Regions from separate parts of the Paenibacillus sp. FSL H7-0735 genome, predicted to be linked through region 1. Evidence: riboswitches for the same ligand, from Rfam matches in the RefSeq annotation. Region 1 holds a riboswitch; each other region holds the start of a gene.

What was found. Region 1 has a riboswitch for cobalamin ahead of NSS82_RS02655 (anaerobic ribonucleoside triphosphate reductase). Riboswitches for the same ligand answer to the same signal wherever they lie in the genome.
Region 2: another riboswitch for cobalamin. It lies ahead of NSS82_RS04795 (DUF4430 domain-containing protein); the one in region 1 lies ahead of NSS82_RS02655 (anaerobic ribonucleoside triphosphate reductase).
Region 3: another riboswitch for cobalamin. It lies ahead of metE (5-methyltetrahydropteroyltriglutamate--homocysteine S-methyltransferase); the one in region 1 lies ahead of NSS82_RS02655 (anaerobic ribonucleoside triphosphate reductase).
Region 4: another riboswitch for cobalamin. It lies ahead of NSS82_RS04130 (S-layer homology domain-containing protein); the one in region 1 lies ahead of NSS82_RS02655 (anaerobic ribonucleoside triphosphate reductase).

What each region holds. Positions count from the first base shown of each region.
Region 1 covers NZ_JBBOZH010000001.1:593,643-601,684, forward strand. The annotation lists gene NSS82_RS02645 (ribonucleoside-diphosphate reductase subunit alpha) at 1-599, opposite strand, end outside; gene nrdG (anaerobic ribonucleoside-triphosphate reductase activating protein) at 655-1,170, opposite strand; gene NSS82_RS02655 (anaerobic ribonucleoside triphosphate reductase) at 1,167-3,152, opposite strand; cobalamin riboswitch at 3,395-3,629, opposite strand; gene NSS82_RS02660 (MTH1187 family thiamine-binding protein) at 4,008-4,316, shown strand; tRNA gene NSS82_RS02665 (tRNA-Thr) at 4,411-4,482, shown strand; gene NSS82_RS02670 (undecaprenyl-diphosphate phosphatase) at 5,205-6,008, shown strand; gene NSS82_RS02675 (hypothetical protein) at 6,286-6,501, opposite strand; gene NSS82_RS02680 (DUF3221 domain-containing protein) at 6,818-7,162, opposite strand; gene NSS82_RS02685 (SDR family oxidoreductase) at 7,354-8,042, opposite strand, start outside.
Region 2 covers NZ_JBBOZH010000001.1:1,100,273-1,108,314, forward strand. The annotation lists gene NSS82_RS04790 (GAP1-N2 domain-containing protein) at 1-1,791, shown strand, start outside; cobalamin riboswitch at 1,919-2,121, shown strand; gene NSS82_RS04795 (DUF4430 domain-containing protein) at 2,292-4,856, shown strand; gene NSS82_RS04800 (methyl-accepting chemotaxis protein) at 5,057-6,763, shown strand; gene NSS82_RS04805 (polysaccharide deacetylase) at 7,805-8,042, opposite strand, start outside.
Region 3 covers NZ_JBBOZH010000001.1:5,223,422-5,231,463, forward strand. The annotation lists gene metE (5-methyltetrahydropteroyltriglutamate--homocysteine S-methyltransferase) at 1-1,337, opposite strand, end outside; cobalamin riboswitch at 1,493-1,698, opposite strand; gene NSS82_RS23815 (undecaprenyl-diphosphate phosphatase) at 1,798-2,658, opposite strand; gene NSS82_RS23820 (DedA family protein) at 2,709-3,332, opposite strand; gene NSS82_RS23825 (FtsX-like permease family protein) at 3,351-5,300, opposite strand; gene NSS82_RS23830 (ABC transporter ATP-binding protein) at 5,275-6,045, opposite strand; gene NSS82_RS23835 (sensor histidine kinase) at 6,131-7,138, opposite strand; gene NSS82_RS23840 (response regulator transcription factor) at 7,135-7,836, opposite strand; gene NSS82_RS23845 (NlpC/P60 family protein) at 7,998-8,042, opposite strand, start outside.
Region 4 covers NZ_JBBOZH010000001.1:932,883-940,924, reverse strand. The annotation lists gene NSS82_RS04140 (energy-coupling factor transporter transmembrane component T) at 1-719, opposite strand, end outside; gene NSS82_RS04135 (DUF4430 domain-containing protein) at 719-1,708, opposite strand; gene NSS82_RS04130 (S-layer homology domain-containing protein) at 1,780-6,453, opposite strand; cobalamin riboswitch at 6,618-6,818, opposite strand; gene NSS82_RS04125 (cellulase family glycosylhydrolase) at 7,161-8,042, shown strand, end outside.

The DNA.
Region 1 (8,042 bases):
TTTACAAGCTCAAGACGTTTCTCAGCTGGCTCACGGTGCATCAGGTACATGGCAATAATCATATAACGTTCTTGTGGAAGCTCCATCACACGGCCGTCAAAATCATGCGCCAAATAACGGTCGGATAGCGTAAGCAGACCGATATAGTCAAACAAAAGGTCGCGTGTATAATCGATACACCCACCTAGTTCGATAATTTGTTCTTTGGTGTAATGACTTAGAAGTTCTTCGCGATAGATTCCTTTTTTCACGAGATCCGTAATTAGTGGATACAATTCACCGTAAGGCTCTTCTGGATAAGCTTTGTAGCGGCGATGAACAGCAGCTTTTTTATAAAGGGTTGTCAGAAGGGCGCGGGCAGCTGCGAACTTCCAGGTAGGCTCTTCTTTTGTTACAAGCTCTAGAGCGCTCATGGTGAAGGCGTTGCTGATTTCTTCTCCGCTTACCGAGTCACGACGCAGTTTGGAATTCACTCCACGCAGCAAAGTTTCTTTATTTAGTTGATCGAGACCTTCCAGAATACGGTCAGCGTAGACGGAAAGACGGTTCTCATCAAAAGCCAGTTGGCGATTATCCGGTTTTACTACGAATTGCGGCATGGTTAGTTCATCCCTTCTTATTTCAAATTAATTTTCAATATCAAAAATTGATATATTATAGCGCAGCAGGCTGCCACAGAAAGACCTCCGAGCCGTTCATGCTGGCCGGAATGTCGATAATGCGTTGGTTGGAGCTTCCCCGGTAGAGAAGCGTAGTATCTTTCAGTTCTTCTACAAATCTTCCATCTATTAACACCTGACACTGCTTAAGTAGATCCCATTCCGGCGTACCGGGAAGGGCTGTAAGTTCTTCGTACGTATAACCACTGTAAATCCAGATTGAGAAGCCTGGCAGTACAGCGCGAAGCTCATGAATGAACCCCAGCAACTCTTCTGCTGAGAAAAAAGGATCGCCGCCTGCCAGTGTCAGACCATCCAGCAAAGGGTTAGCGGCGATTTCTGCAATAATTTCATGTTGTCGTTCTAAGGTGAAGACTTCTCCATATTTAAAGTTCCATGTCTCGGGATTAAAACATCCCGGGCAACGATGGCGGCAGCCGCTGAGAAAGAGGACGGCCCGCATGCCCTCTCCCTCGTTAATCGACTCCGGATAGTAACCGCAAATATTCATAGATGCTTAACGCGATCCCGTACTTCAGCTTGTTTGGCGGCATTAAAGCGGGTCTGATAGTCGCCGGTTAAATAACCTGTAACTCTGCGCAAACGGCGGATGTGCACGTCATTCTCATGTGCGTTGCAGGAAGGACAGTTTGTCCCAATTACGCCTTCGTATCCACAGCTGGAGCAGCGGTCAATCGGATGGTTAATGCTGAAATAGCTGACCTGTTGTTCGAGCGCATATTTAATGATTTTGATAAAAGCCGATGGGTTGTTGCGGGCATTGCCGTTTAATTCGACATAAGAAATAGCCCCGGCATTGCAATATTCATGGAAAGGAGCTTCCAAGCTGATCTTCTGAGCAGCACCCAGATCGAAGTATACAGGGATGTGAAAAGAGTTCGTATAATATTCACGGTCGGTTACGCCCGGAATGGAACCCAGTACCTTGCGGTCAACTTTTGTGAATTTACCGGACAAACCTTCTGCTGGAGTTGCGAACAGAGTGATGTTGAGATCCAGTTCCTCACTTTTCCGATCGCAATAGTCCCGCATATGACGCACAATAGCCAGCGCCTTGGCATGAACTTCCATATCCTCGCCATGGTGTTTGCCGTACATAGCTTTCATACATTCCGCCATACCGATGAAGCCAAGAGACAGACTGCCATGCTTTAGCAGATCGCCTACAGTGTCATCAGGTGCAAGATGCTCGCCGCCTTCCCAGACGCCTTCTCGCATCATGAAATCGGAAGCTTTAGCTTTTTGTGCGGTTTGAATGTGGAACCGATGAAGAAGTCCTTCCAGCGCAATATCCATATAATGATTTAGATCTTCATAGAAGCCAGCTTCGTCTGCGATGGTACGTCTGCCTGTTACTGTGCCGTGTGCCAGACCTAGCCGAACCAGATTCAGTGTATTAAAGGAAAGGTTGCCCTTTCCAGAGCAATGATTACGACCAAAACGGTCACCGAGCACTCGGGTTCGGCAGCCCATTGTAGCGAACTCCGTATCAGGATCACTTGGATCATAATACTGCAAGTTGAGCGGAGCGTCCAGATTAGCGAAGTTTGGATATAGTCTGCGCGCAGAACATTCAGCCGCTTTTAGGAACAGTTCATAGTTAGGATCGCCTTGTTGTTGATTGATTCCTTGCTTGCATTTGAAGATTTGAATCGGGAACACTGGTGTTTCTCCGCTGCCAAGTCCGTTCATAGTTGCTGTTAGCAGAGAACTGATCACAAGCTGACCTTCTGGTGAAGTACAAGTACCGTAGTTGATGCTGGTAAACGGTATTTGTCCACCGGATCGGCTGGACATGGTATTCAGATTATGTACCATACTTTCAGCCGCTTGCAGGGTTTCGATTTCGGTTTCCTTTAGTGCAAAACGGAACGCTCTTGGATATAACTCCGCCAGATCGGTCCGGCTCATCGTAATCTCGCCCAAAGATTCATCAGCTTGTCCTTCTTCAAAATAATCCAGACCCTTGCGGAACAGCTTGGCGAAGGATTTGGTTACATAAGGTGCCAGATCATAGTCGAGTTTATTGGCGGATACACCACCATATTGAGCATTTTGCTGGGATTGGAAAATAATCGCTACCAGAGACATAGCAGTCATTATTGAGTTCGGAGGACGAACGCTGCCGTTGCCGGTATTGAAACCTTCACGGAGAAGTTTATCAAACGGGATAAAAATACAGTTCGTCGTTCCAATCGCGTATTGATCCAGATCATGCACATAGACGACATTGTCATCAATAGCCTGCACTAGCTGCGGCGGCATCGTAAAATTGCGGGCGTACCATTTTGAATATTCACTGCCGAACTTGCTCATTTTACCGGAGAAACTCTCTCCATTCAAATTGGCATTCTCGCGCAATAGGTCCATATCCCGACTGTCGATAATATCCCGGCCTAAATCAATGAGCTCTTCTAAAAGAACTTCCCGTGCATTTTCTACTCCATTAAATTGTCTCTCCAACAACGTCATTGTACAGCTCTCCTCTCAGTATAAAAGAAAAACATCTATCATCAAATCCATATATCCATAGGAAGTTGGACTGCCATAAGCAGTCGTATATTTGTTCTGATTACATAAAAAAAGCATCCCCTACCCGAGGATGGCAGAAAATGCCCGATGCGTTATGTAAATATCCACACGGATATTTGCAGAGGTCTCTACGTAGATGACCGCATGCGGACACCATCCCTGTTCCTCGCAGGCATCAATAGTTGGTGTCGTCGAAACAGGTAGGTCTCCTGGCTTCCGTGGGATCTCTCGGCGCCTTCCCAAGGGTGTTCCTAACCCTCAGTGGCATCTGCCGGGAGATGTGGATTCTCAAGCTTCCCAGAAGCTTAAGAAGGCCATCCGGTTACAGTGGCGGGACCGCAGCGGATTCTCACCGCGCTTCCCTATTAAGCTCTAAATCCGGTTAAGGATCAAAGCGCCTGTCTCCACTATATTTTGTTGTCGTTAGATAAAAATAACCCAAGATGTTGTGTTTGTAAACAGTTTTTTAGAAAACCCGCGCGGGGAGCGGGTTCTTTAAAAGTACTCCACAAATGATCCACAGGCTGTCCATAAGTAATCCACAATTGATCCACAGGGAGATGCGAAATGATTCATAAATTGTCCGAAAAGATGCCACAAAGAGTCCATAAATATAGTGCAGATGACCCTAGAATTTGCGCATGAGAAAATACTCTTAGCCCAAAGTCATATTTTGGAGTAATCAGAAGAAATAGAAGAGATAAGGGAGGATAATCTTGCTTAGTTTGTGACAGAGCGGTGGAATTGTTACAATGGAAGAAGATAGGTACTATAAAATTTCGAGGAGGTATTCTCATGCCTATTGCTGAAGTTACAGTTATTCCAATTGGAACAGGCAGTACCAGTCTTAGCAGCTATGTTGCGGATATGCAGCGGGTGCTGAAGACAGTAGAAGGGATTACATATGAACTTACGTCCATGGGGACGATCATCGAAGGGCCTCTGCAACGCATTTTTGCCGCGGTAGAAGCTTTGCATGAGTCTCCTTTTGCCGCAGGTGCAGAACGTGTCTCTACCTCACTTAAAATAGACGACCGCCGCGATAAACCCTCCACTAGCCGTGGAAAGTTAGAGTCTGTGGAGCGTAAGCTACAGGTGGATTAGCAGTTTAGGAGGGCGGAAAACAGGGAGAAATAGGCTTGCGTTTCTGGCTGAAAGTTGTATAATATTTTTTGTTTGACAGAAAAATCAGCTTTAAGCTGGTGTAGCTCAGGGGTAGAGCAACGCACTCGTAATGCGTAGGCCGGGGGTTCAATTCCCTTCACCAGCATCCCAAAAAACCATATGTGGCGCGGATTTCCGAGGGTTCGGGACCGCGTCATTTTTCATTAAATCCCCTGGCTTCTAACATTCTTCTAAAAGATAAGACATGGCGAAATCGCTAATGAAAACGGTATGACTAGTGGTCACTGTCGAGCAGATGGAAGGCGTGTCGCAAGCTGACAGCAATCAGAATGAAGGATGGTGGAGGAGGAGCAGCATAAGCTGCTTTTTTCTTGCGGGGGCAGATTGGTTAGATGGTAATTACTATAAAAATAAAAAAGACACCACAAGGTGTCTTAGTACAGATACTTTTCGCTCGAATTTCACGAGCTCGTCAGTGAACTGAGTTCAAAAGCAAGACTGGCTACGGCTAACAGATGAAGAGATAAAGTAATATTAATGTTAAAATGTGCGGTAATATTAATTTTCATAGATAACCACGCTCCTAAAGTATAAATACACATAAAGAAAACTTTATAAAGCGCTTGGCCTGCCATCATCAGTGCCAGGTAGCCATCCTGTACAGACGCCTTAGCGTTTCGACAGTAACATTATACTTAATATTTTGTGTTTTGCAAACCAAAGCCCCCTTAAGACTGAAATAATGAGCAATGTGACAATTATGTCATTCTGAATTGAATATTGTTAGGTTAATCGATGGGGAAGTTTACGTGTCTCCCTTATACTGGAAATTAAATGATTTTATTTCCGAAAGGGGACAATCCACTGATGACTGACGTAATTAAAGCAATAATACTTGGCATAATAGAGGGCTTAACTGAATTTTTACCAGTATCATCTACTGGACACCTTATTTTAGCAGGCGATTTGCTTAGCTTTGAGGGAGATGCTGCAATAACTTTTAAAATTGTTATTCAGTTGGGTGCAGTGATGGCAGTTCTAATTCTTTATTGGAAAAGGTATTTGGAAATTGGGGTTAATATGATTAGAATGGATTTTTCCAAAAGCAAAGGATTAAATGTCATTCATATGATTTTGGCTATGTTACCAGCATTAATCCTATATCTTCTCTTCAAGGACACAATAAAAAGCCAATTATTTGGTCCAACCCCTGTTTTGATCGGTCTAGTTGTTGGTGGGGTGTTGATGATCATTGCAGCGCGGAATAGGCGGACTGAAACCGCTGATACTATCGATGGGATTAATTATAAACAGGCTTTCGGAATTGGTCTGTTCCAATGCTTGGCGTTATGGCCGGGATTTTCGAGATCAGGTTCGACAATTTCAGGTGGCCTGTTGCTTGGCACTAGCCAAAAAGCCGCCGCAGATTTTACATTCCTTATTTCCGTGCCAGTTATGTTTGGTGCAAGCTTGTTGGATTTGTACGATAGTCGTGATTTGCTGAGTTCTGACGATTTACTTCTAATGTTAATTGGCTTTGCGACATCCTTTCTTGTGGCAATGATTGCAGTAGTGACGTTCATCAAACTGATTAAGCGACTTCGATTGGAGTGGTTTGCTCTATACCGGTTTGTTTTAGCAGCTCTCTTCTATTTAATTGTCATACAGTAATTGGATTAGTCAATATGAACATCATGGGAAAGAAGCTTTTAAAAAGGGCTATACATCATATCCTGCACAGATTAAACTAGAGGTTCAAAACAAGGGGAAATCACCAAACAAGACAAAGCTCAAGTAGTCTATGAACTAAGGAATGAATTTTCGGTGAAAGCACTTCTACAGCTAGCCATTATCCCTCGTTTGTTTCTTCTACCATTAATATCACAAAGTGATTTTACAAGTGTTTGGGAATATGAAAAACCCCACCAGTTTAAGGTGGGGCTTTTGCTTACCAAGTATTATAGTTCGATTGATACTTAACTTGTTTATTCTCATAGCTCTCATTGGGGTAATCACGTCTGACAGACTGCAAGTAGCCTGAAATTGCAAATGCTGCAATAAGCCCTCCTATAATTCCTGTGATTAAGCTGAATGTTGAAAATCCGAATGTGGCAACTACTCCAATGGAAGACAATGCTACAAGCAATAGACTGAATATTTTCATCTTTATACACACCTCCATTTTGTATATGTAGTAATTTGAAAATTAAGATTGATACGTTACTATATTTGATCGGTTTCGATAAAAATAATAATATTTCAGCAAATCTTTAGACGGGCTTCATACTTATTTAAGCTAAGAGGATTATAGTAATCACATAACCCCCTTATAAAATAGATCTAGACCCTGCCGAAAGTGGTGGGGTCACTTTTTTGCACAGAGTGCATTTATAAATATGGATTTCTCCTTAAATCTACACAAAGAAGCGCCGCCCCTTTTGGAGACGCCGCTTCTTTATAGTAGATTCTATTCTTTTTGCTCAATTCTTGATTTTGGTGATTTTTTTGGCGGTAACTTGTGCAGGGAATGAATCATCACTTACTTCAAAAAATACTTTAATCTCATCGCTTTTTTTATATTTAGAAGGTGCAACTTTATTTACCCAAATGGCTTGAGAGTACTCATTAGATTCGAGAACCTCCTTGTATTCCTTGTTCAAGTCTTCTTCTTTTAATTCGGAAATTACTAAAATTCTTTTATTTTCTACATCTATTGTATGTACAATTCCTTTCAAAACTTCATCATTCTTACTACAGGCGGTGACTAATAACAAAAAAACAAAAATAAGAGTCCATTTAATAGTAGTACGTGGTTTTTGAATCATGGACCTTCCCCTCTAGTGGTTACGACATTAGTTTAAAATCGGTTGCACAGGCATAGCATTTTGTACATTACCAATATAAGAATAAACAGCAGCATATCCATTATGACGACCTTTATTGATTCCCCTCGCACGCGGCAGTAACAATGTATCCTGAAATGCTTCCTGATGGTTTAGCCAAAAAACCACCATGATTAAACTAATTCGTACTTATAGTCATGTGCAAATTCTTTGAATGTAATGGGTCTTTTACCAAGTAATATTTGTAAATCGGGCGTGATTTTTTTGGCTAATCCAATTTTTGCAGTGAAGTAAATTCCAATCATAACAGTCACAAATTCTTTTTGAATTCCTTTTGTTAACATTTTATCTCTAAACTGAAGAACTGATGGATTAACATATTTGATTGTTTCTCCTAGCTCTTCAGATAAAATTTCAGCTACTTCATAGTAATCTAGCGCTTCAGTTCCCGTTAACGAGTAACCTTTATTTTCATGACCATTCTCAGTTAGGATTCTAGCTGTTACAGTACCGATATCACGAACATCGATAAAGCTAGTCTTGCCTTTTCCTGCGGGTACATAGATCTCCTTTTCTTTACGAAGCTCTTCCCCATGTTGAGAAATTAAGTTTTGCATGAAGAAACTTGGGCGTAAAAAAGTATATGGAATTCCTGATTTTTTAATGATTTTTTCAATTTTATGGTGTGGAACAATTGGGTTTTTCTCTACGCCCAATAGAGATAGAAACACAATGTGTTCAACTCCGACTTCCTTTGCGATATCTATGAGGGGTTGGAAATATTTTTTTGCGTCAGCTATATGAGGAGGGCGCAGTAAAAATAATTTTTTCACTCCTGTTAACGCTGGACGAAAAGAATCAG
Region 2 (8,042 bases), 510 kb from region 1:
AATTACAGGGTCAGAATCGTGGATTATTTCATCAATGGGATGCTTCATAGTGTGGAAGCGGACCGCAAGGATATCTTGAGTGCCGCTTACGGGATCATTGAGAGTAATGATGAGTTAAGTGGAGCCTACTTCCAGCGCGTGATGTCTGAAACATATTTCCGTAAGCAGCTACTTGAGCCTTATATGGAATCAAGACTAGCTGCGGCGTCCAGATCTGCGGATATACTGAGCTTTGTACTCCATTGGGGGCGGTTCCTGCCAGTGGCGTTAGAGCAGTCCTTTGCTCAAAATGCTGTGAAGGATTATTTGCTTGAAAAGCTCCAGCTGGAACATGATCCGGTGGCTTCTGTAGCGGAAATTCATGAAATTGTAGATAAGGCAGAAAAAGATCGCCGCAAAGGAACAGGAGTTGCTCCTAAGGCACTCTCCCTAATGCAGGATCTTGCTGCTTCAGCAGATAGATTCTTACTGAACCGCTTATCGCTTTCCGATATGACGCAGGAGGAGCTTCTGGAGGTAGTTTTTTTACGGTATGGTAATGTTGTCGATTGGCAGCCGCCACTGGATAGGATTAGCAAGCAGAAAGAGAATGCGCTGCGCGCCGCTTACCGCTGGTTTGGTGAAGAGAAGCCGAATGAGGAGATTTTTGCAGGATTGTCTCCGCAGGAACTAGACGATGTGCAGCTACTGGGTCGTCGTTTGCTAAAAGAGGCGCGTGTTCTGGAACCCTTTGAACGGCTTCCGCTAGCCTTCTACTATACAACTCAGCGTGAAGGTGGTCCGCTGGATTACGATGCGCTTCTGGAGCTGCTAAAGCGTAAAGCCGGTTCCGACAAAGAAATCATCTATCGGTTTTTTGCTTGGTCGCAAGGCAATCCTTTATTTACGGTTTCGAATAAAAAGCTGCAACCGGGTTACCGCAAAGCGATTCTGAAGTATTTCCTGAGCAGTGATCGTGAAGCGTTCAAGAATCGGGAATTCCGAAAGAACTATGTCGCGGCAGCTCGGCCTGCTCTGCAAAATGTGTACAATGAAGCCCGCTCCCAACTGGCTTCCCCGCTGGCGCGCTGGATCAGCCGCAGCCGATTTCGACTCTTAATCTCCGGCTCCATTACGGGTATTCTGGTGATTATTGCAATTATCGTATTCAGTATGCTACGCCCGGATGATACGAAGACTGCTCTGCCGGGGACAAGCCCTGAGCCGACCCCTGTTCAGAGTGCAGGTAATGAGCTGCCTCCGGCTTCAGTATACTTGAAGGATCAGAGCGACGAAGGAGATAAGGGGAGCAGCATATTGGTGTTCACCTTCGCAAGTGCAGATGACTGTGTGCAGTTTCAACCGACTGAGATTAGTTTAATGTCTTCGTCTACAGAGATAGATAAAAGCTTTAAGGTCGCTGCTACGAATGGCACTTGTCCAGTGCCGTCAACGGATGGGACGGATGAGGGAAACGCCGCTGACGATTCAGATGCCGCTGGCACTACTGGAGGAACAGCAGAAGGTGCAGATGCTCCTAACGCAGTAGCTGATGCTTCTCCGTCTCCTACGCCTTCCTCTGATACTGAGGACAGCACTGGGTTGCCTTCCGCAACAGCTGTGACTGAAGGTGAACAACCATCCTATCAGGTTGAGGTTACATTGGAGCCTGGAGCGACAATTCTAGAGAAAAGTATGATCAAGGCCGGAAGATTTACATTGATCGTAGATCCCGACCCTAATATTCCACCAGCTTCTGATTCAAGTGCTGAACCCTCCTCAACTGCAAGTCCGGAAGGAACAGCCGAATAACAAGCTTTCTGAACAGCAATACCTACCGGCAGGTGGTGTATTGCTGTTCATTTTTTTGCTGCCCATACTAAGCTTTTCTATAGACATGCTATGTATTAATAGATATGATTATGGATGTCAAAATAAGATACTACATACTGGAAAAGGTGCAGACTCTATCAATCTAGTCGTCTGCTTAAAAGGGAAGTCCGGTGCAAGAGTCCGGCGCGGTCCCGCCACTGTATGTGCGGAGTTTTTCTTCTATAAGCCACTGCCCCGAAGGTAGGGTGGGAAGGTGAAGAACAGCGATGAAGCATCAGCCAGGAGACCTGCCTTTTTCGTGAGCGTTTCTATTCTTCGTGGGGTAAGAATGTGGAACATATACAGATGGACTGTTGGCAGGAAGCAAGCGCCTCAGCCTCGATTTGTAATCTTCCCTGACCGCCCTCCAAAGGGGCGGTCTTTATGTTATGCGTCTTATTCCCAGCAGTACCCATTCTTATACAGAAAGAGGTTAAACAATGAAGAAAATCATGTCTTCCAAGTTTGTAGCACTTGGGCTGGCCTTATTCATGGTCATTTCAATTCTAGGAACATCTCTTGCTCCGGCAGGACAAATATTTGCAGAAGCGAGCGCTGGCTCCGGTCTGGAAGCAACTGCTGCGGAGCGGATTAATGTTGCGGATGCGACTTATGCGGCTGCAGAATATCTCTTGAAAGGTGGCGTGCAATCGGATTGGCAAGCTATTGGATTAGCGCAAGCAGGATATAAGCTGCCAGCCAGTTACCATTCAGAGCTTGAGAAAAAAGTAAAGGATGCAGCTGGCAATTTCGCCAATGTAACCGATTATGCTCGAATCGTGCTCGCAGTGAGAGCGATTGGTGCAGATCCTACTAGCTTTGCTGGTAACGGAACGACTCCTGGCTATAATCTGATTGAGAAAATTTATAATAACAGCAAGCTCAGTGAACAGACGCTAAATAATCCGGTATATGCTTTACTTGCGCTGGATTCTGGTAAATATAATATCCCAAGTGACGCGAAATGGACGGCGGATAAGCTCCTTACGGAGATTCTCTCCAAACAGAATCCGGATGGGGGCTTTGCATTAACTTCAGGCGCAAGTGAGCCTGATATGACAGCGATAACCTTGACGGCTCTGGCGGCACATAAAAATAATCCCGAAGCCTACTTAGCAGGGCTACAAGCCGTAGCTTGGTTATCTGCAGCTCAAGATAGCCATGGGGGTTACGGTGACAGTGCTGAAAGTAGCGCACAAGCAATCCTTGGACTCACATCCTTCGGAGTTGATCCTAGTGGATTAGAATACACCAAAAACAAAGTGGATCTAATGGAGAACCTGCTTAGCTATCGTCTAGCTGATGGTAGCTTCACCCATAGCCGTGGTGGAAGCAGTAATGTTCTGGCGACAGAGCAAGGACTTCAGGCGCTGGTTGCGTATAATTTGCTGTATAAAGGAAGCAACAGTAAGCTATACGATTTTTCCAAATCCTCCGTTCAGAGCTCACTCATCTACGCTCCTGTAACGATTGAGGGACCACGGGCCACGTTGGCACAAGGGTACGCCTATGCTGGCAACGCACTTGGAGCGTTAGAGAAGCTGGCGCTTCAAACGAACTTGCCGATCACGAATCCTTCGGGCAGTTATGTGACTGGCATCGGAAGTATTGCTGCTGGAAGCTTTGGTGGTTATGACGGATGGATGTATGTTGTATCACGTGACGGAAAATGGATTAATCCCGATGTAGGCATGAGTGATTTTGTACTTAAAGATTCAGATCAGGTACTGGTTTATTATGCCGGAGATGACACTAAACTTGTGGATTCCGTTACCCTTTCCAAACAAAATCTTAAAGAGGGCGATTCTTTTACTGTCACTGTAACTAGTAAGACGTGGAAATGGGACGCTGCTACGAATACTTCCTCTCCTGTAACGGCAAAAGCTGCGGGTGTTCAGGTCCAAATTGGAGCTCACACGGTAACGACGAATGCTAAAGGTGAGGCCGTATTCTCAGGAAATGTGCCCGCAGGTGACTATACACTGTCTGTAACTGGCTACCGCGAAGGTAAAGCGCCAACGGTTGCTAAATATACAAAAGCTATAAAGGTAACTTCTAAGAATGTAACAGCTTCTCTTACCGTTGAAGGCCCGGAAGGATTGATTAGTGAAGGGACTTTAAAAGCCTCCAATGCTCTTGAAGCGTTGCAGCAACTAGGGTCTACCGATGATTTTAAAGTAGATATCACCAAATCGTCTTATGGCAACTTTGTATCAGGTATCCATGGAGTTTCGCAAGGTACTTACGACGGATGGTGGAGCTTCGTAGTATCACGCGGCGGGGAGTGGATATATCCAAGTGTGGGTATGGATGCGTTCGAACTACAGGAATCCGATCGTGTGCTTGTCTATTATGCAGGAGAAAATACACAGGTTATAGATTCTGTGGCGCTTTCCCCAACGCAGCCAAAAGCTAATGAAGCTTTTACCGTAAAGGTTTCCCAGAAAAAGTGGGTGTGGAATCAGGACAGCTTCACTTCTGATCCGGTTACCTCACCAGCTGCAGGTGTGCAGGTTTCGATTGGTGATAAGAAGGTAATCACGAATGAACAAGGTGTAGCTGTTGTTGAGGGGGGTCTCCCGGCAAATAGCTATACAATGACTGTTACCGGTTATGTTAAAGACAGCGTACCGAGCGTAGCGCGTTATACTCAGTCTCTGACTGTTGGATCGTCTGTTATTGCTCCAGCTAAAGCTACCGCTACCCTTTCAGTAATTGGAGATAGCCGGAAGGGAACCATCCTAGCCAGTACAACAGTAGCTCTAAAAGAGGGCGAAACGGCTTATAGCTTACTAGTCAGTCAATTAGGCACTAAGGTAGTATCATCCGGCAACGCTGGAAGCATCTACGTGAAGTCTATTGACGGGTTGGCTGAATTTGACGGAGGCCCAAGCAGCGGATGGAAGTATAAAACGAACCGGGATGCTGATCCAAGCATAAGTGCAGACAGCTATATTTTGCAGAACGGTGATACTTTATATTGGTACTATACCTCTGGAGAATAAGGAAGAGGATTGATTAGGCGGGTACATGGATTCGGAGTAACTAACGGATCGGGTGCCCGCCCTTTTTATATTTGGAGGAAAGTCGTTTTATGACAATATATACTTTTATTCGACACAATATTCAAAAAATCATCAAACTCTTAGCCCTTCCGACCGATAAAAATAGATAGATCATAAGATAATGCGAAGGCGGAGTGTAGATGAAAAATTTGAAAGTGAAATACAAAATAGGGCTGCTTTTGGTATTCGCTGTAATCATGGTGAATGTTGTAGGGGGCATAGGCATCATCACGATGACCCGAATGGCCGAAAAGACAAATGAGACATATAATGAAAATTTATTGCCTGTTTCTTACGTGGGGCAGATGCGTACGAATAATCGGGCTATTGAATCCTATCTTTTGGAGCGTTTGATTAGCGTTGATGCCAGCAAAAACAAAGAACTTTCTGAGAGTATCCAAGTGAAGGTTCAGGATAATAATGAACTTATGAACAAGGTGAAAGCGATTCAGTATAATGATCCTGCTATTGTAAGTAAAATCAAAGAGTATGAGTCCTTTTTGCCAGATTATCGTGCACAGCGGGATAACATTATAAAGATTGCTGATAGTAATCATAATCAAGAGGCCTATAAAGTATTTTCAGGCGAATTTAACGAATCCCGTGAAAAAATGATCAACCTACTTAAAGGAATTAGTGATTCGTTGCTTAAAGATGCTGATGAACACAATTCAGATTCCATGGCAACCGCTAAAAGCATGCGGGTAAACAATACCATAATGATTACGTTCGCCTGGGTGATTTGTTTCGTAATTAGTATTGCAATTATTCGACTGATAACAAAACCCCTTAAAGAACTGCAAGGACTAATGAAGCGGGCAGAAGATGGAGATTTGACCGTGGTAGCAACGTACACCGCCAAGGATGAGATCGGCCAAATTAACAGTTCATTTAACAATATGCTGCAGGGCTTGCGGAAGATGATGCAAGGGATTGCAGAGAGTGCAGAACTGCTGTCAGCTTCATCGGAAGAGATGAGCGCTAGTGCTGAGCAGACCTCATTGGCTTCACAAATGATCGCTGTATCTTCTGGAGAGATTGCCGCGGGTTTTGATGAACAGACAGAGAGCATTAACAATACAACACGTTCCATAAAAGCAATGACCAATGATATTGCAGCCGTAGAGGGCAGCAGCTATGAAATGTCGGATCTAATGGGCGTAGTTTCCGGTTCATCGGATCGTGGAGTAGAGGCTGTAGACCAAATCATTGTGCAGATGAAGGAAATTGACCTCAGTGTAACTCAGAGTCAGGAGATTGTTTCTAATCTGGGGACATTGTCACAAGAGATTAATACAATTATTACAACGATTAACGGTATTGCTACACAGACGAATCTGCTTGCGCTCAACGCTTCTATAGAAGCAGCACGGGCCGGTGAGCATGGACGGGGATTTGCTGTAGTTGCTGGAGAAATTCGTAATCTGGCGGAAGCAACTAGAAATAGTTCTTTGCGGGTTACAGATATTATTACACATATCCAAAAGCAAACCGAAAGCGCAGTAGAATCCATGGCTTTGGGTACTGAGCTAGTCACCAATGGCGTAGTTCAAAGTCATCTGGTATCTCAAGCGTTTCATGAGATTCAGACTTCCATTAAAGAAGCTACCTTACAGACAGCCGAAATTAGAGAAGCGGTTGCTCATGTAGCCATGGAATCACAAGGTGTGGCAGCAGCTATGGAACAGGTCAACGTTATATCTAGTAAAGGCGCAGAAGGTGTTCAGGACACAAGTGCAGCGAGTCAGGAGCAACTATCCGCAATGGAGGAAATGTCGGCTTCAGCTCAGTATTTAGCGGTGCTGGCAGAAGATCTGCAAAAAACATTGTCCAGCTTCAAACTATAGGCTTCTTAATATTGTCAAAACCAGCAGAGCAGCGGTTCTCCAGTAACGGAGATCGCTGCTCTGCTGTTTGTGGTTTTAGCGCATTGGGAGCAAGTGCGAGCCAGCTGATCTCAGTTGGTCAAGGTGGGATAGATGTAAGTTGGTTTCAGTAGGTTGCGGGCAAACATATGCTATGTGACCTCCAGCGACACTATTGGCAGGCAAGACAGAGGGATGGAAACAATAAAAACTTCGGCGATGATCGGTATACTCGTACCCCGTACCCCGTAGCCTGTACCCTGTAGCCTGTACCCTGTACCCTGTACCCCGTACCCCGTACCCCGTACCCCGTACCCCGTACCCCGTACCCCGTACCTCTAGTTTCACCGGCTGATCTCTAGTTTTTTAAACACACTATCTACTTGATATTCCCTAGTCTAAGGTCATTTGTGTCCGATGTGTGGGCTTATACTCATCCGCACAGGCTATCGGACACAGCCGTCGCTATTTGCACATTTATCGCCATTGGGGCGAAGTTTCGGACTCCAGTGCAGCTATTGGTGTGGAAAACGCTGAAAACTGGTTTATTTCGCATCAATAGCGGCTATGAGGTCCGATAGCGTCCGAAATATAGCTAAATCCAGCAATTAAGGTCATCTGGGTCCGATAACGTGGGCTTATACTCACCCCCACAGGCTATAGGACACAGTAGCCGCTAATTGCCCATTTAGTGGCATTGGGGTGAGTTCCGGACTACTCAGTTGCCGCTATTTGCCCATTTATCGCCTTTGTAGCGAAGTTTCGGACACCAGCGCAGCTATTGGTGTGGAAAACGCTGAAAACTGGTGTTTTTTGCACCAATAGCGGCTATGGGGTCCGATAGCACCCGAAACAGTGGCAAATCCAGCAATTAAGGTCATCTGGGTCCGATAGAAAAACTCGGGAGCATGAATGTGGTTGGATTAAACAAAAATTAGTGTTTAGTTCAAGACTTGAAAAAAGAGGGCATCCCCACAGCTAGTTCACAGCTGTGGGGATGCCCTCTTGATTTTTAATAAAAACTCAGCGTGTATCCTTCCAGAAATTCAGAGGTTTCAGATCTGAGCTAATGACGTGGAATGTATATCCTTCTTTTTTCAATGACTCTAAAATACGAGGAAGCACTTTAAGTGTAGCCTTTTGATCATGCATCAGAATAACTGGATTGGTCTGCGATTTCTGCAGCTTATGAACCTGATTCATAACCGAATTATAGATCGTCGTACTAGCATCCTTGTATTTCCAATCCTCAGAGTCCACG
Region 3 (8,042 bases), 4.6 Mb from region 1:
TCGACTGTCTGCGGAAAGCTACCAATTGTAGTGGTTGGCAGAAGTGGAAGCTGCCATTTCTCTTGCTGCACCTTTAAGCGCTCAGCAAAAGGCAGACTGCGTTGGTCTGGTAGAGCTGCAAGTGCAAGCACTTGCTCCGCCACATCCTTACGGCCACGCTCAGGTAGTGCGCGGAACGCTGCAATTGCTTCACGACTAGCGGCCAGCGCTGCTTGAGAAGCTTCTCCTTTATCTGCGACGGCTGCTCCGAGCAGACTAAGCTCTTTAAGCTTCTCATCGGCAAAGGCTAACGCATTCTTAACTGTCGCCTTCAGCTTCACTTCACCTTGAACGGTGACTGGGACATGCAGCAGACTGCAAGAAGGCTGAAGAATAAGACGATCAAGCGGTACATGAACGCTGAGCTTTTCTACCAGTTGCAGCTTAGCGTCTAAATCGGAACGCCAAATGTTCCGTCCATCAATAATTCCGGCACCCAGCCATTTGTCCTTCGGCCAGCCAAGACGTTCGATGGAAGCCAGATTCGTTCCACCATCGTGCACAAAGTCAAGACCCAAGCCTTGAACAGGCAGCTCTAGCAGTGCCTCCAGCGGCTCAGCAGCTTCAAAATACGTCTGTAAAATAATATTCAAGCCCGGCACGGAGCCGGCAATGTCTGTGTATATCGAGTTAAGCAGTGTTAATTCTTCTTTACTTATGCCTGTAACAATCGCTGGCTCATCGATTTGTACCCAGCTTACCCCTTCTTGCTTCAGTTCCTGTAGCAGTTGAACATAGACTGGAACAAAACGTGCAGCAATCTTGGCGATATCTGCCGCTGCGTAACCTTTGGACAGCTTAAGGAAGGTATACAGACCTAAAAGTACCGGTTTACCTTCAATCCCTGCCTGCGATTTAGCAAAACGATAAGCCGCTAGAGGTTTGTTTTCAGTCAGGCGTGGTGTTTGTGTGCCGATCTCTGGAACGATATAGTGATAGTTCGTATTGAACCATTTGGTCATCTCGCAGGCAGTAGCCTCAGCATTACCACGGGCCATTGCAAAATAAAGATCAAGCCCGATGTCGCCGCCATCATACGCATACCGTGGAGGTACGATTCCAAACATAACAGCCGCATCCAACACATGATCATAAAATGTAAAATCATTTACCGGAATAAGCTCAATTCCTGCTTCTTGCTGGGTCTTCAAATGCTGCAGCTGGATTGCTGCCATTTCGGAGCGGAATTGCTCCTCATTTATTTTCCCCTGCCAGAATGCCTCCAGTGCCTTTTTCCATTCGCGGTTCTTTCCGATTCTCGGATATCCAAGATTGCTTACTTTTACCTTATTCGTCATTTCGATACACTCCCTCTTCAATCTCTTATTTCAAACTCCAAAACTACTTGCTTTCCTATAAAAAAGAGCGCCCTTCCCTAAAAAAGTCAAAGGGAAAGACGCCCATGATATACCCATGGTTAACGTCTAACACCTCCCTATCTTCCGTAGGTGAAGCAGTGCTGTTGAAACAGGCAGGTCTCCTGGCTAGCGGCGTCAACATCTTGAGCAGTCTTCCCAGCAGTAGTAAATTGCCAGTGACCTCTGTTGCTCGAGATTCTTCCGTTACAGTGGCGGGACCGCATCGGCTTCGAACCGAATTTCCCTATTAAGCCTACCGAATTACTATTTTCCGGTCAGCACCTGTCTCCGATATCATTCATCATTTGAGTGTCTTAATCTGATGTCATCATACGTGAAAGCCCCAGCAATCTGCAATAGATTACTGGGGCTTCTGTTATATCGATTCCTTATAACGGACTTAGAAAAATACGAAATATACTACAGCAGCAAGAATTATACGGTATATAGCAAACGGTAAGAGCTTGATACGATTGATCAGTTTTAAGAAGAAACGCATCGATAACAGCGCAAATAGGAAGGCACTAATAAAGCCTGCAATAAAAAACGGCAGCGCGTCCATGGTGAAATATTGCCAGTTCTTCATCAGTGACAACAGACTGGCACCTGCCATGATGGGTACTGCCATAATAAACGTAAAATCAGCAGCGGCACGATGGCTCATCCCGAGGATTACGCCACCAGAAATCGTCGAGCCCGAGCGTGAAAATCCAGGCCATAACGAAAAACACTGTACAAGACCTACACCAAGTGCCTGTTTGTATGTAATCTGATCTACACTCTCAGTTCTGATCTTCTTCGGCCCAAACAGATCCGCAATAATCATTAATATAGCCCCGATCACTAGACCAATTAACACCGTTGAGGTAGAGAATAAATGCTCATCAATATAATCATTAAACAGAACACCTAACACACCTGCAGGCACTAACCCTACCAGAACCTGTGTCAGCTTGAGGTGCCCGCCCTGCTCTAACTGCGGTAGCTTCTCTGTTACAGGGTCCAACTGCTTACGGCTGAAACGCCTTAAGCCCAACAGATCAATGAATCGATTTCTAAAAATCACAACAACCGCTAATATAGAACCCAGTTGAATAACTATTTTGAAGGTATTTGCCGTATATTGTCCAAATAACTCCTGTGATTTCAGCCACATATCATCAACAATAATCATATGACCCGTGGAGGATACTGGAGCAAATTCGGTTAAACCTTCAACAAGCCCCAAAATAATGGCTTTAATAATCGTTAATAGCTCCATGTGTTTCCCTCCTTTTTAATAGTCATTTCTATTATCAGTCCTCCACCCGCTTAGCCCTCAATGTTCATTCTCCGGCTGCGTTTGCGGAAGTACAGAAACCCAAGAATAACTAATCCGCCAGCAATTAGTACATAGACCACATTGGAGTAGACATCCATGTACATGGCAATGTCCTCCCAGGATTCGCCCAAAGCCGCGCCAATAAGCACAAGCAGCAAATTCCATCCCAATGTGCCAATCGTTGTGAAGATCATAAATACTCCAAATTTCATACCTGACATTCCCGCCGGAATCGAAATCAGACTGCGGACCAGCGGAACCATCCGACAAAACAATACAGTCCAATAGCCATATTTATCAAACCAGGCGTCAGCCTTGTGGATATCTTTTTTAGTGACGCGAATTAGGCCCCCCCAGCGTTCAACCAGTTTCTCTAACCGGCTCACATCCAATAATCGGCCAATATAATAGAGAATTACTGCACCCAGTAGTGATCCTGCCGTGGCAGTAATGATTACACCAGGTATAGTTAAGCTCGTCGTAGTGGTCATAAACCCTCCAAAGGGCAGGATCACTTCTGAAGGAATTGGTGGAAATATATTTTCAAAGGCCAGCATCAGAAAAATACCGAAGTAACCAAACTGCTCCATAAAGTCTGTAATCCATGCTTGCATTCTTGTTACCCCCATTTCTCATATCAAGTTCTTCTTCAGGTTGCGTAAATAGCGGCTGCGAATAAAAAAGAAGTATAGTCCTTGAACAGCCAAATATCCGAGTAACACCGCGCCTGTCTCCGTTGCGATAGATAAGTAGAACAACCGTTGAAGCGCAATAAAGGCAAACACACTGTGTAAAATAGCTATTCCGACCGGCACAAAAAACAATAGAGCGAGCTGAATTGTGACTATTCGATTGAGTTCTTTATCCGTAAGCCCCATCTTGGACAAAGTGGAATATTGATTGCGATCATGATCAAGATCGGTATATAACCGGAAGTAAAGAAAGCTGCCTGCCGCGATAAAAAAGACAGTACCCACCAGCAATGAAGCAAAAAGCATTGTGTTATACAATGTTTTCTGAAGTTCAAACAGCGTGCCGCTGATCACAATCGCATACGGAGAATCACTTTCATAGGACTGTTTGCCTTTATGGGCAAGATCATCTGCGATACCTACCGTCTGTGGAAAATCCTCTACATAAAAACCTGTATAAAGATCCGTCTGCACGGGATCAATAGCGCTGTAGAGCTCATCACTGATCACGACACCACTAAAATCCCCGCCATCTCTACCATCCAGCTCCGGCAATAAATATTCAGCAATGGGGACTTGCGCGGTATAACCTATTTCTTTAATGGCAAGTCCTTGCTGCAAGGAATAGACCACTTTTACTCTGCCTTCTGTTAAACTGCGATCCCGCTGTGAACCAATCATCACCAGACCTTCGTTGCCCACCAGAGCACGCTCAGCCGTTGTGAAACCTGCACGCTGCAGGGCGAGATTATAATCACTAAAAGCAATCAAGGGAAGGCGTAAAGTGCGATCGGGTCCAGTCTGAGCTTCGACCTCAGCATATTTAATCGGGATACTAAGCGCTTCATAAGGGAGTCCGTGCGTCTTGAGCTCTTTCTTAATTTCGTTCAGATGCTGATCAAAGGGTTCATCCGCCTGATTTCCTTTAGCTACATAACCCACTGCTGCAGGATAATCCAATTTCAGCTCTCTGGAAAGTGTATGTATCGATGCAAATACCCCTACTGAAGTGAAGGAGACTGCGGATACAATCGTCACCATAAAAAACATTCGGCCATTCTCTTTCCAGCGGTAGGACAAGCCCGATAAAGTGATGATATTCGTACGATGCCAATACAAGCGCCGAATGTCCTTAAGCAGCTTAACCACACAAATACTTAGCTGGGTATAAAAGAGATACGTCCCGATAACCGTAATCGCAACGACCGGAAACATGACTTTCTCTACGGAAGCAGCTTTTGCAGTAGCCGCCATATAATAACCACTGATCAGCAGTACAGCAGAGATAAATGACAATATAAACGATACTTTGGGTTCTTCTTCTGCCTTACGTTCTCCCTGAAACAGACGCATCAGTGACTCATTGCCGATAAAAACAAAGGTGCAAAGCGATATCAGAAAAAACAATAACACGAAGCTGCAGATCGTAAGCACAAGTGCCTGCCATGGGAGATGAAAGGTTAACAGGGGAATTCCCAAAAAAGTGGATCCGATCATCAGGAATAATTTGCCCAGAAGTAACCCGAGAAGGGTACCCGTCAGGATGGCAGAGGTGCCGATCATCATATTTTCCAGAAAAACCATGGTGTTTAGCTGTCTCTTCGTCATTCCATGCATCAATAAAATTCCGAACTCCATCTTCCGCGACTGCAGGAAGGATCCAACGGATACGAGCACGAACAAAGAACAAAAGACATAAATAATTGCCTCTGCCACCATCATCGTATGAGCCGCCGTACTATAAATTAAGCTCTTTGAAATATCCGGATGGTAAATAAACAAAGCGCACACGAAAAAGATCATCACCGAAAAAGCACTGACGACAAAATAAGCGGCATATTTGCGTTTATTACGTGTTACATTCCTATAAGCGAATTGCCGAAAGGTCATGGCTGGTTCCCCCAAGCAGAGACAACATATCAATAATACTTTGGAAGAAAGCGCCTCTATTACTGCCCTTGTACATTTCACTATAGAAACGTCCGTCTTTAATAAAGATGACCCGGTTGCAAAAGCTCGCAGCCACTGCATCATGCGTGACCATCAGCACCGTAGCTCCTTCTTCCTTATTCACCTCTGTCAACATATTCATGACTTCCCCTGAGGCTTTGGAATCCAGATTGCCTGTGGGCTCATCCGCCAAAATTAACGCTGGACGATGAATCATCGCCCGGGCGATAGCCGCCCGCTGCATTTGTCCGCCTGAGACCTCATACGTGCGCTTCTTCAGCAAATGTTCGATGCCAAGCAAGGTAGTGACCTCTTTCAGCCTGCTCTCCATCTCTGGGACACGGGCACCTGCAAGCGTTAAAGGTAATACGATGTTCTCCTCTACAGTGAGCGTATCCAGTAGATTAAAATGCTGAAAGACGAAGCCTAGCTCATGACGGCGAAAAAGTGCCTTTTCTTTTCTGCTAAGCAGATTAGGATCTCGGCCGTTGATCAGAATCTGACCGGAGGTCGGTTGGTCGATGGTGGCAATCGTGTTGAGCAGCGTTGTTTTCCCACTCCCTGATGGGCCCATTATGCCAACGAACTCCCCCTTTTCTACAGAAAATCGGATATGATTCAGCGCCTGAGTGGACACTTTCCCCTCATATATTTTTGATAAATTATGAACATCTAGAATGGGCAAGTGTTACCTCTCCTTCTTTCGACTGGATTGCCTTCATTATACAAAGTGTACACATGGGCTGCTATTTCTGAAACTTACAATGCCCTTACACATTTGTAAGGTTTGTTATATGCTGCTCCCTAAATACAATCCGCACGGTGGTCCCGCTTCCTTCTTCGGAACGGATACTCACCTCATGTCCAAGCTTGCCGCAGATCTGCTTCACGAGATATAAACCCATCCCCGTAGATTCCTGGAAGGTTCGTCCATTCACCCCGGTAAAATATGCATCGAACACGCGCGGCAGATCTCCTGCTGGTATGCCCACTCCTTCATCCCGGATCTCAAGCACAGTCTGCTTATCTTCCGTGACCATCCCTTGGAAAAAAACATGTTTGCCCTCTTCAGTCGTATAACGTATAGCGTTCGTAATCAGCTGCGTAAGGACAAAAGTGAGCCATTTTTCATCCGTAGTTACGGTAATCTGCTCATCTATTTGTATAGCTGGAAAAACTCTTTTTCGAATAAAAAGCCGCTTCTGCTCAGAGGTCACACCACGCACGATTGTCTCCAAATTCAGCCGTTCCACATAGAAATCGTGTTCAAAAGTATCCAGACGGGCCGTATAAAGCACGGTATCCAGTCCTTTTTTCAGACGATCCAGTTCATCACCAATTGCCGTAAAAGGAGGGCCATCCTTATCCTGAATGATCAGATGAATGACAGACAACGGCGTCTTCATGCCATGTACCCATTGATTAATAAAGTGAATATGTTCTTCTAATTTGTGGCGGTAGCTGTGCAAATCATTTTTGTAGAGGCGGAATTGCGACCCCAGTAAACCTCGCAAGCTTACGGCTAGCGGAGAATCCTGTGCAGGGCCACCTGCCTCATCGAGAGAGGAGGGCGTAGTCTCCAAACGTTCATAGAACGTGCGATTGGTGACATAACGGTAAGCGAGGTAGCCAATCAGTAGACAAGTGCTAAGCAGCGCGGCATATAAACTTACATTCAGACCGCTGCCTCCATCCAGCCGATACACTAATGTGATCAGGACTAGCTGGGCTAGATAAACCACGATCAGGGGGAACTGTTCCCTTAAAAACAACTTCATTCCTCATCCCCCCAATTCGGAATCAAACGGTAGCCTTGACCGCGCACGGTTTGTAGTCCATCTGTGATAGCGAGAGCAGCAAGTTTTTTGCGTACACGGGTAACATATACATTTAATGTATTTTCATCCACGAAGGCTTGATCATCCCAGATTTTTTCGAGCAGCCTGTCCCGGGTAACGATGACTCCGGACTTTTGCATCAGCTCATCTAGTATTTTGGCTTCCGTGTGGCTTAAGTCCACTTTAGCTTCGCCTCGGGTAAGGATTAGCCGCTCTACATCCAGCGTCATTCCGGCAACGTTCAGTGTGCGTTCATTATTCCCACCAGCATAGGTGCCGTAGGCGCGCCGCAGCTGACTTTTGATTTTGGCCATCGCGATTTCGTAATCAAAAGGCTTAGTGATATAATCGTCGGCTCCATTTTCCAGCGCCATTACTTGGTCCATTTTGCCATCGCGGGCAGATATAAAAAGAATAGGGCAGGTTGAAATTCCGCGAATTTGGCGGCACCAGTAATAGCCATCGTATTTTGGCAAATTAACATCTAGGAGTACCAGATGTGGCACGAACGCCTCAAACTGAGTGCGGACCCGCTCAAAATCACTCACCGCCTGCGTTTCATATCCAAACTTATGTAAATAATCCTGCAGCAAAGCCACAAGTCCACGGTCATCTTCTATAATAAATATTTTGAACATATCATGCCTCCGGTCCAGCCTCACAATATAAGGGGGTCTGCCAAATAATATATACACCGTGCATAGGGTTAGTCAAATCAGAAGGAAGAAAAAAGAACCCTTGAAGCACCTGTTTACGGCACCTTTTGGGTTCTTGGATAATTTAGGTTTAAGAATATCAACTAGTCCCATTGTTTCTTCTGAATCCCGGCAAGAACTCTCTCTAC
Region 4 (8,042 bases), 340 kb from region 1:
ACGGCTACCAGCGCAATTAAGCCTGTCATGATCAAGAGAACTACTTTGTCTCGGGCATCTAACCGAAAGATAGAAAAGCTTGTACGGCCCGGCAATCCATACCCTCTCGATCTCATGGAATCCGCTGTCTCAATCGCATTTTCCAAAGCCCAGGTGGTCATAATGGAGAGAATCGTAATCCCATTCCGCGCACGCGCGAGGAGATTTCCCTGTGAGACATCCCGGCCTATACATTTTTGAGCATTAGAAATCACCTTGATTTGCGCTAAATATCTAGGAACAAAACGAAGCACCATCGAAAAAATCAACGACAGTGCCGGCAGTATTTTTCCGAATATATAAATAAACTTATCCGAGGTCATCACGACGTTATAACAGAAGAACCAAATAATTACCGTCACAAACATACACGCCGCTGCCACGCCATAAAGAATCGATTCCTTCGTAATGGGGTTCCCGTTGTTTAAATAGAACAAGATCGTTACCCCTTGATGATTAAAAACAGGATTCATCACTGCCATAAATAGCAGAAAAGGAATCATGTAAAGCAGATTAAATCGGATGCCCTTTTTTCCTTTTAACATAATTGAGTAGGCTACAGCACTACTAAGGGCGATCACCTGAAATATAGGATGCATAAACACCATGCTAAACAGCAATACAACAACAAAATATAGAAAATTCACAAACGGATGAAAGGTAGAAAAGCTATCCTTCATTATTTCTGAGCTCCTCCTGTGGCTACATACCCACCTACATCTCGACCTAGATCACAAGTGTATACCCAATCAATGACATCGCCATCTTTGAGAACATAACGGCTACTGCCGTAGTTAGGGAACCAGCCATTTACTTTGTACATCCATCCACTGAGCTCTCCAGCATCGAATTCATACAGATTATTTATGCCTTCAATATAATTACTGTTATAGATCGGCGTCATGCTAAATTCCATATGGATTTTATTCTTCTTCATTTCTCTTAGTAAAACATCAAACACAGACTCACCTTCATAAAAGGTTACCTTCTGCGCTTTATAAATGATACCATCTGCCGGCAATACTTCAAGCTTATCCTCATTAAAAATATCCATGTTATCTAAAATTGTTGCCGCTGAGACGGACAAGGTAGCCGTTAATTGCTTCTTCTTATCTACTGTTGCATCTTGCCATTCCACTGGTTTAGGTTTCCCGCTCGGCACTGGATCGGTAAGAAATTTATCCCTTTTCGGTTCCTGCTTGGTTTCTGTTGTCGCTACTTTTGAATCAGGTTTTGTTACGGGTTTTGCCGTCGCTTTCGTTTCCGGCACGGGCGTTTTAGCCGCTTTCGGCGTTGCGGTAGGTTGCTTCGTTGCAGCAGGTTTTGTTGTTACGACCGGTGTTACAACTTCTGTTGGTGCTGCAGTTCCTGTTGGTGTTACAGCTTCCGTTGGTGTTGCCGATTCATTTGGTTTTAGGGTTTCAATGGGCTTAGCTGTTTCACTTGGCGTAGCTGACGGTGTTATCTCTGTTGTCTCAGTAGCGATTGCCTCAGTGGGTTCAACATCATCATTTGTTGCGGAAGCAGTGTTCTCAGGCTCTATAACCTGTGTCTCAACGCTACTATTAGCGACCTTGTTTGGGCTCTTCTGGTAATCCCCGCCCCAAAAGAAGGCGATAGCCAATACACCTATGATTAGTATCGCGGTTAACCATTTCTTCTTGTTCATTTCTCTAGTCCCACCTTAAATAATAAGCAAGGGTATACACGCTACCCTTGCTTATCTCTCTAAATAAAATTCTATTTGACGTCTGTCATATCATAAAGACGTGTCTGGCCATTAACGAGCCGATCATAGGAAACCAGTGCATACATCGCCTGATCAGTAGCCATAAGATCTACTTCTCCTGGTTGCGCGCCTCCATTGCCTACTCCACCCTGCTTCACGTGATAAAAGCCACCTTCAGGTGCAGCAAAACTAAGCAATGCGTCTACTGCGGAATGTCCATTTTTAATAAATCTGGAATCCTTATGCGGGTCAATACCAAGGCCAGTTAAAGCTACAATCACCTGAGCGATGCTTTCGGAATTTGTAGATTCCCAGCTTGCAAAACCACCGTCTGCTGTCTGTGTTTTGGATAACCAAGCAATCCCCCGGTCCACAGCAGCTGTTACTTTGGCGTTGGTTTTGTAATAAGGCGTTAAGCCTTGAATGACCATCCCCGTGATATCTGGATCAGCCGCTGTAGCATTACTGCCTAGTGCCCATCCACCGCCGCTGATCTCTCTGCCCAAAATATAATCAATGAGCATCTCTCTAGTCGTCTGCGTCTTTACATCCTTAACCACTGGAATGTCGTAATGATTACTGTCCAGTGCAATGAGAGCAAACACAGGTCCATTAATACCTTGCTTAATTACAGTATCAAAATCCGCGAGCGGTTCCAGTAGGTTATAACCCGCCACTTTATCAATATTTTTGTTGATTGAAGTTAATGCCAAAATAACTCTATCATATTCCGTATATTTTACGCTATGCAGCTTCCCTGATTTTTCTTTAAGAGTCGCTTCTACATTTGCATAGTACTTAGTGTAATAACTATCTGGAACCTTCACACCAGAACGTGCCAGTCCGAAGACTGTCCAATCCCCGCCAACCGAGGAGATGACCGGGTTTGTTACTGTTTTTTGCAAAAAGGCAGCTGTGTTCTGAATATAAGAACTAACTGCTGAATTCTGAATAGTTGGACTAACCACTTTGTTCCCACTCTTATAATCATGGGTTCTAGTAGCTACAACAGCCGCCATTTCTCTGGTTACTAGCTCTTTAGGCTTAAATTGATTATCATCACCTAACATCAAACCAGTCGCAACAACGGTCTCTACATCTGCTTTGGCCCATGCCGATACTGTGTTGATATCTTTAATCGCTGTTCCAGGCTTCATCGCCGGGATGGCCAATGCTCTGACGATAATTGCGGCCATCTGCTCACGAGTAATCTTGTCATTTGGCTTAAATTCATTATTAAAGCCTGTGATTAGACCTGCCTTATGCGCAGCATTCACATATGGATAGAACCAATCGCCTAGAGCGACATCCTTATAGGTAATGCCTTTATCACTCTTAATATCAAGTTCTAATGCAGAAACGAGAATCTTAGTGAACTCCGCTCTTGTGATATAAGCCTTCGGATTCACCTGACCATTGTTACCTTGGATATATCCTTTTACTGTAGCTGTTTCAATCGCTGAATAGGCCCAGGAAGAAATCTTATCAGCATCTGTATACAGTTGTTTAATATCATTCGTATTCTGGGTAGGATCCTTAGGAGTCACTGTTGGAGATGGACTCACATTTGGATCACCACTGCCTTCCGGATTAGCTCCCCCACCAGGAGCCGGAGTAGCACCAGGCTTAGGCGTTGGGGTTGGGCTCATCGTTGGTATCGGTGCATTTAGATCCACACCCAAATTCGTAGTATAACGCCACTGAATTCTGTCCCCGGCACTTAGGTCATATGAAGATGCACCATAATTAGGATATTTCCCATTCACATTATACATCCATCCACTGCCGCTGCCATGGTCAAATTCCCCATCACCAGCTATGGATTCAACATATACACTTCCAAAGTCACTGTTCCAGGAATCTCTATAGTCGATACCGCGGCTATCCAGCACTCTTTTTAGTACAGACCACACTGTGTCACCAGATTGTAGCTCTACCTGTACAGATGGAACAACATATCCCTTATTAATCGTAAGCTTATCCACGGACAGGATTACATATGGTTTCGATGGAGTGGTTCCGCCACCATTGTTGCCGCCATTTCCTTCACCATTTCCGCTACCATTACCTTCGCCATTACCGTTACCACCGTCGCCGCCAGGTGTTTGTACTGCACTGGAAGCATAAGCAATGTAGTCAGTGAAGTGATTGGTTTTTACAATTAAATCATTTCCACTATCATAGGCATACTCAGACTTACCGCTTGCAAAACCTAAGTCATCACTTGCAAATTTTTGAATGGCATGAGGAGTGCCATTTTGAATATAAGCTGCATCTTTTCCTTTAAGGTCCTTAAAGGTTAACGTAATAAATTGACTGAATTCTACTCTTGCACTACCACCCATGGAAAATGTTTGAAGAATATTATCAAGCTTCTTGTCCCCGGGAATAATCTGATTCACACTATCTTTTAGTGCAGATTCTCCACCGGTTAAAGCTGAAATCAGTTCAATTGCAGAGGCATCCCCACTTGTAACTTTTGCACCCTTAGGAATGACTACAGATACGTTACCTTTTATGGCCTCTATCTGAGGAAGGTCGCTGTTACTTGGTAAATTGACACTAACCTTCGATTGATTTCCCTCCGGAATAGCTACTGTGATTTCTTTGTTGCTATCTCCAGTGCTGATCGGAACGATATAATCATTAGCGTCATTTGGGATTTCAACTTTCGGGTTCTCCCCAGAAGGTAACGGAAGTTCTTTCGGACCCTCTGGTTGCCCAGGCCCCGGTTCTTCTGGTTGTTCCACTTTCACATCATTCATATCAAAGAGACGGTTGCTATGATTGATCAGACGATCATAAGACACAAGTGCATACGTACCTTGGTCCGTTGCCATATTGTCCACTTTGCCTGTGAGGATATGCTTAAATCCACCCTCAGGTGCAGCAAAGCTAAGTAATGCATCAATAAGCGAATTTCCACTTTTAACAAATCTAGCGTCCGTGTGCGGATCTACACCTACACCAGTTAAGGCTACAATTACCTGCGAGATACTCTCGCTGCTAGTGCTTCCCCAGCTTGTAAATCCGCCTTGATTGTTTTGGTTATCGGACAGCCATTGGATGGCCCGATCCACGGCAGTTTTTACATCATCACGGGATGCATAATAAGGTGCAAGAGCTTGCATCGCCATCGCAGTCATATCGACATCTGCTTTGGTTACGCCTAATGCCCAGCCACCAGCTTCTGCTGTACCTTTTTTAACCTCTTTATCTAAAATATACTGAACTAGTTTTTCTCTTGTGGTCTGTTCTGTAATTCCTTCAACTACAGGGATCTCATAGTTATGGCTATCTAGCGCAATCAGAGCAAAAATCGGACCATTATTGCCTTGCTTTTGGATATATTGATAATCAGCGAGTGCTTTTCTCAGATCATATCCCGCAACATTTGTGATATCTTTTCCGATAGAGGTAAGCCCTAGAATCGCTCTGGAATTCTCTGTGCTTTTATTGGCGTCGAGTTTTCCATCCTCTTTAATGATCGATGCTATTTTCGTCGCTACATTGTTGTAATAAAGATCGTAATAACCGTTAGGTACTGTATAGTTCGCCCGTGCCAGAGAAAGGATCGACCATTCTCCACTACCTGTACCAAACGACGGATTCTTTACAGTGTTTAGAATATAGGCAAGGCTTTTATCTAACTGTTGTTTGACGGCAACTGTAGTTTCCAGTTTGTAAGTAACTTGATAAGTTACATTTGTTTTGTTTCCAGCTCCGTCAAGAGCCGTTACAGTAATTGCATTACTGCCTGAATTCAGAGAAGCTTTGTACTCCCCATTCGCAGGTGATAAAGTAACACCATTCAGCTTCACTTCTGGAATGATGTCACTATATACATTGTCTGTGACAGCTACTTTGAAGCTTATTTCTTTATTGGATACTTCCTGTTTATCTTGTATGCCACTTACTGTAATAACAGGGGGTTCTATGTCTAATGCATGGTTAAGCCCTACAAGTGCATGATCTACACTTATTTGAGAGCTTGCCATATTTTCGAGCACGGAATAGGCTTGATAAACTGCCGATTGTACTACTGGTCTGTCCAAAATAGTTTCTTTATTAGGGTCACTGTTAATCTCGGCGATTTCCGCAGTTAAAGCATCCTTATTGGCAAGTTGAACTGGGATTTCTCCCCAGCCACCAAGATCAGAACCATAGCCATAAGTGGTGAACTGAGTTCGAATGATATCACCGTCTTGAGGCTTATAATCGGTCATCCCAAACGGAGGAAACACATTATTTACTGCATACATCCAACCCGACATGGAAGTATAGTCAAACTGACTTAACCACTCTGGGTCTGCTTTAGTGCCGACTGTATTCCCATCAGCTGAAATCATATCTAAAATATATTGTGGAATATTGACTTCGCTTCTGCCACTATCTTTAACTTCTGATAAATAAAAACCACTATCTATATTTCCTAAATATCTATAATTCCCATCTCCTAGCGCACGTGTTATTAAAGATGCGCCATTATCGCCTTCATAAATCGGAACTTTAATAGGTTCCTTAATATACCCTTGGCCTACGGTGAATTTCTCTACGGCTACAGTTACGTACCCTTTAAGAGTAGAGCTTGCTCCATTTGCTTGAGCCGGGATAACACTTGTAGAGAATGTCGTGATAAATACAGCTACAATGAGTAACCACGCTAAAAACTTATTTTTCTTCATTTTTCCATAACCCTTCCCTTCATACCTATGATAAAAAAACAGAATAAACTTTCTTATAACCACAAAAAAACCACTCAACATAAACGTCAAGAGGTTAAGATAGTGAACCACAATACTAGCTGGCAAACACTATTCAAGCACCTCTCTATCGATCGTAGAGTTTGATGGTGTAACAGAAAAAGGCAGATATTCTGGCTCAAGTATCATCACCCTTACTGCCTTCCCAGTTTCCCAGTGGCATTTTGCAAGGACTCCTCTTTCACAGCGGCGGGACCGCGCGGGATTCACACCCGCTTTCCATTTAACCAATCTATGATTGTACTTCCGCAACATTCATAGTTGGCACCTATTTCTAATTTTAAATTTTCATGCTTCATCATATCTAATATATATGCTTTTGTCATGTTATATTTCTTTTTTGTATAACGGGCAGCTAGAGATAATCCTATTGAATAACCAATTTCTACGAGTAGGGATATTTAAATAATTTCTTTATCCAACTGTGGGGAAAATTAATTTAAATCACTAATTCTTATATGAATTTGCCACAAATTAGTAAGGTACTCGCTGAGTGAATTCTATGTTAGGGTATATTCAGAAAGCGTTTACAAAAATAACAGTGGAGGTGTTCGTGTTCATCTAACCACCAAGTACAGCGTCAAAGCCAGGTCCAAGCATCCTAAATTTATCTCACAAAGGAGAATTCAATGACTACGCGAATCCAGAAATCCTTCTTATCATTGACACTTGTCACCGCTCTTCTGCTCTCTCTGTTCTCATCCATGGCTGCAGCTGCAACTAAGGATGAGCAACAAGCTAAGGCAGCGCCAAAGAGTAAGATCCAATCCTATGTAGACGAAATGCAGCCCGGATGGAACCTCGGTAATACTTTAGATGCTACAGGTGAGGACGAAACCTCCTGGGGCAATCCTCGTGTGACCCAAGAACTTATTAAAAAGATCGCCGCTCAAGGCTATAAAAGTATTCGGATTCCTGTGACCTGGGATACTCACATGGGTGCGGCACCAGACTATACCCTAGAAAAAGCCTACCTCGACCGTGTGGAAGAAGTTGTCGGCTGGGCACTGGACGCCAAGCTTTATGTCATGATTAATGTCCATCATGATTCCTGGCTATGGGTAAGCCATATGGAAGAAAAACACGATGAAACGCTGGCGCGTTATAATGCAGCCTGGACTCAAATTGCCGATCGCTTTAAGGACAAATCAGATAAGCTGATGTTCGAGAGCATAAATGAGCCTCGGTTCACCGATGGTGGAAGCACAGACGAAGCAAAAATGGAGCAAATGCTTACTGAACTCAATAACTCCTTCTATCAGATCGTGCGGAAATCCGGTGGGAAAAACAACCTCCGCCCACTTGTATTGCCTTCATTAGAGTCTTCACCTACACAAACAAGAATGGATCATCTCTATAAGACGATTACGGCTCTAAACGATCCGAATATTATTGCGACCGTTCACTTCTATGGCTTCTGGCCTTTTAGTGTGAACATTGCCGGCTACACCACATTTGAAAAAGATACAAAAAACGATATCACTCAAACTTTTGATAACGTTTACAATACA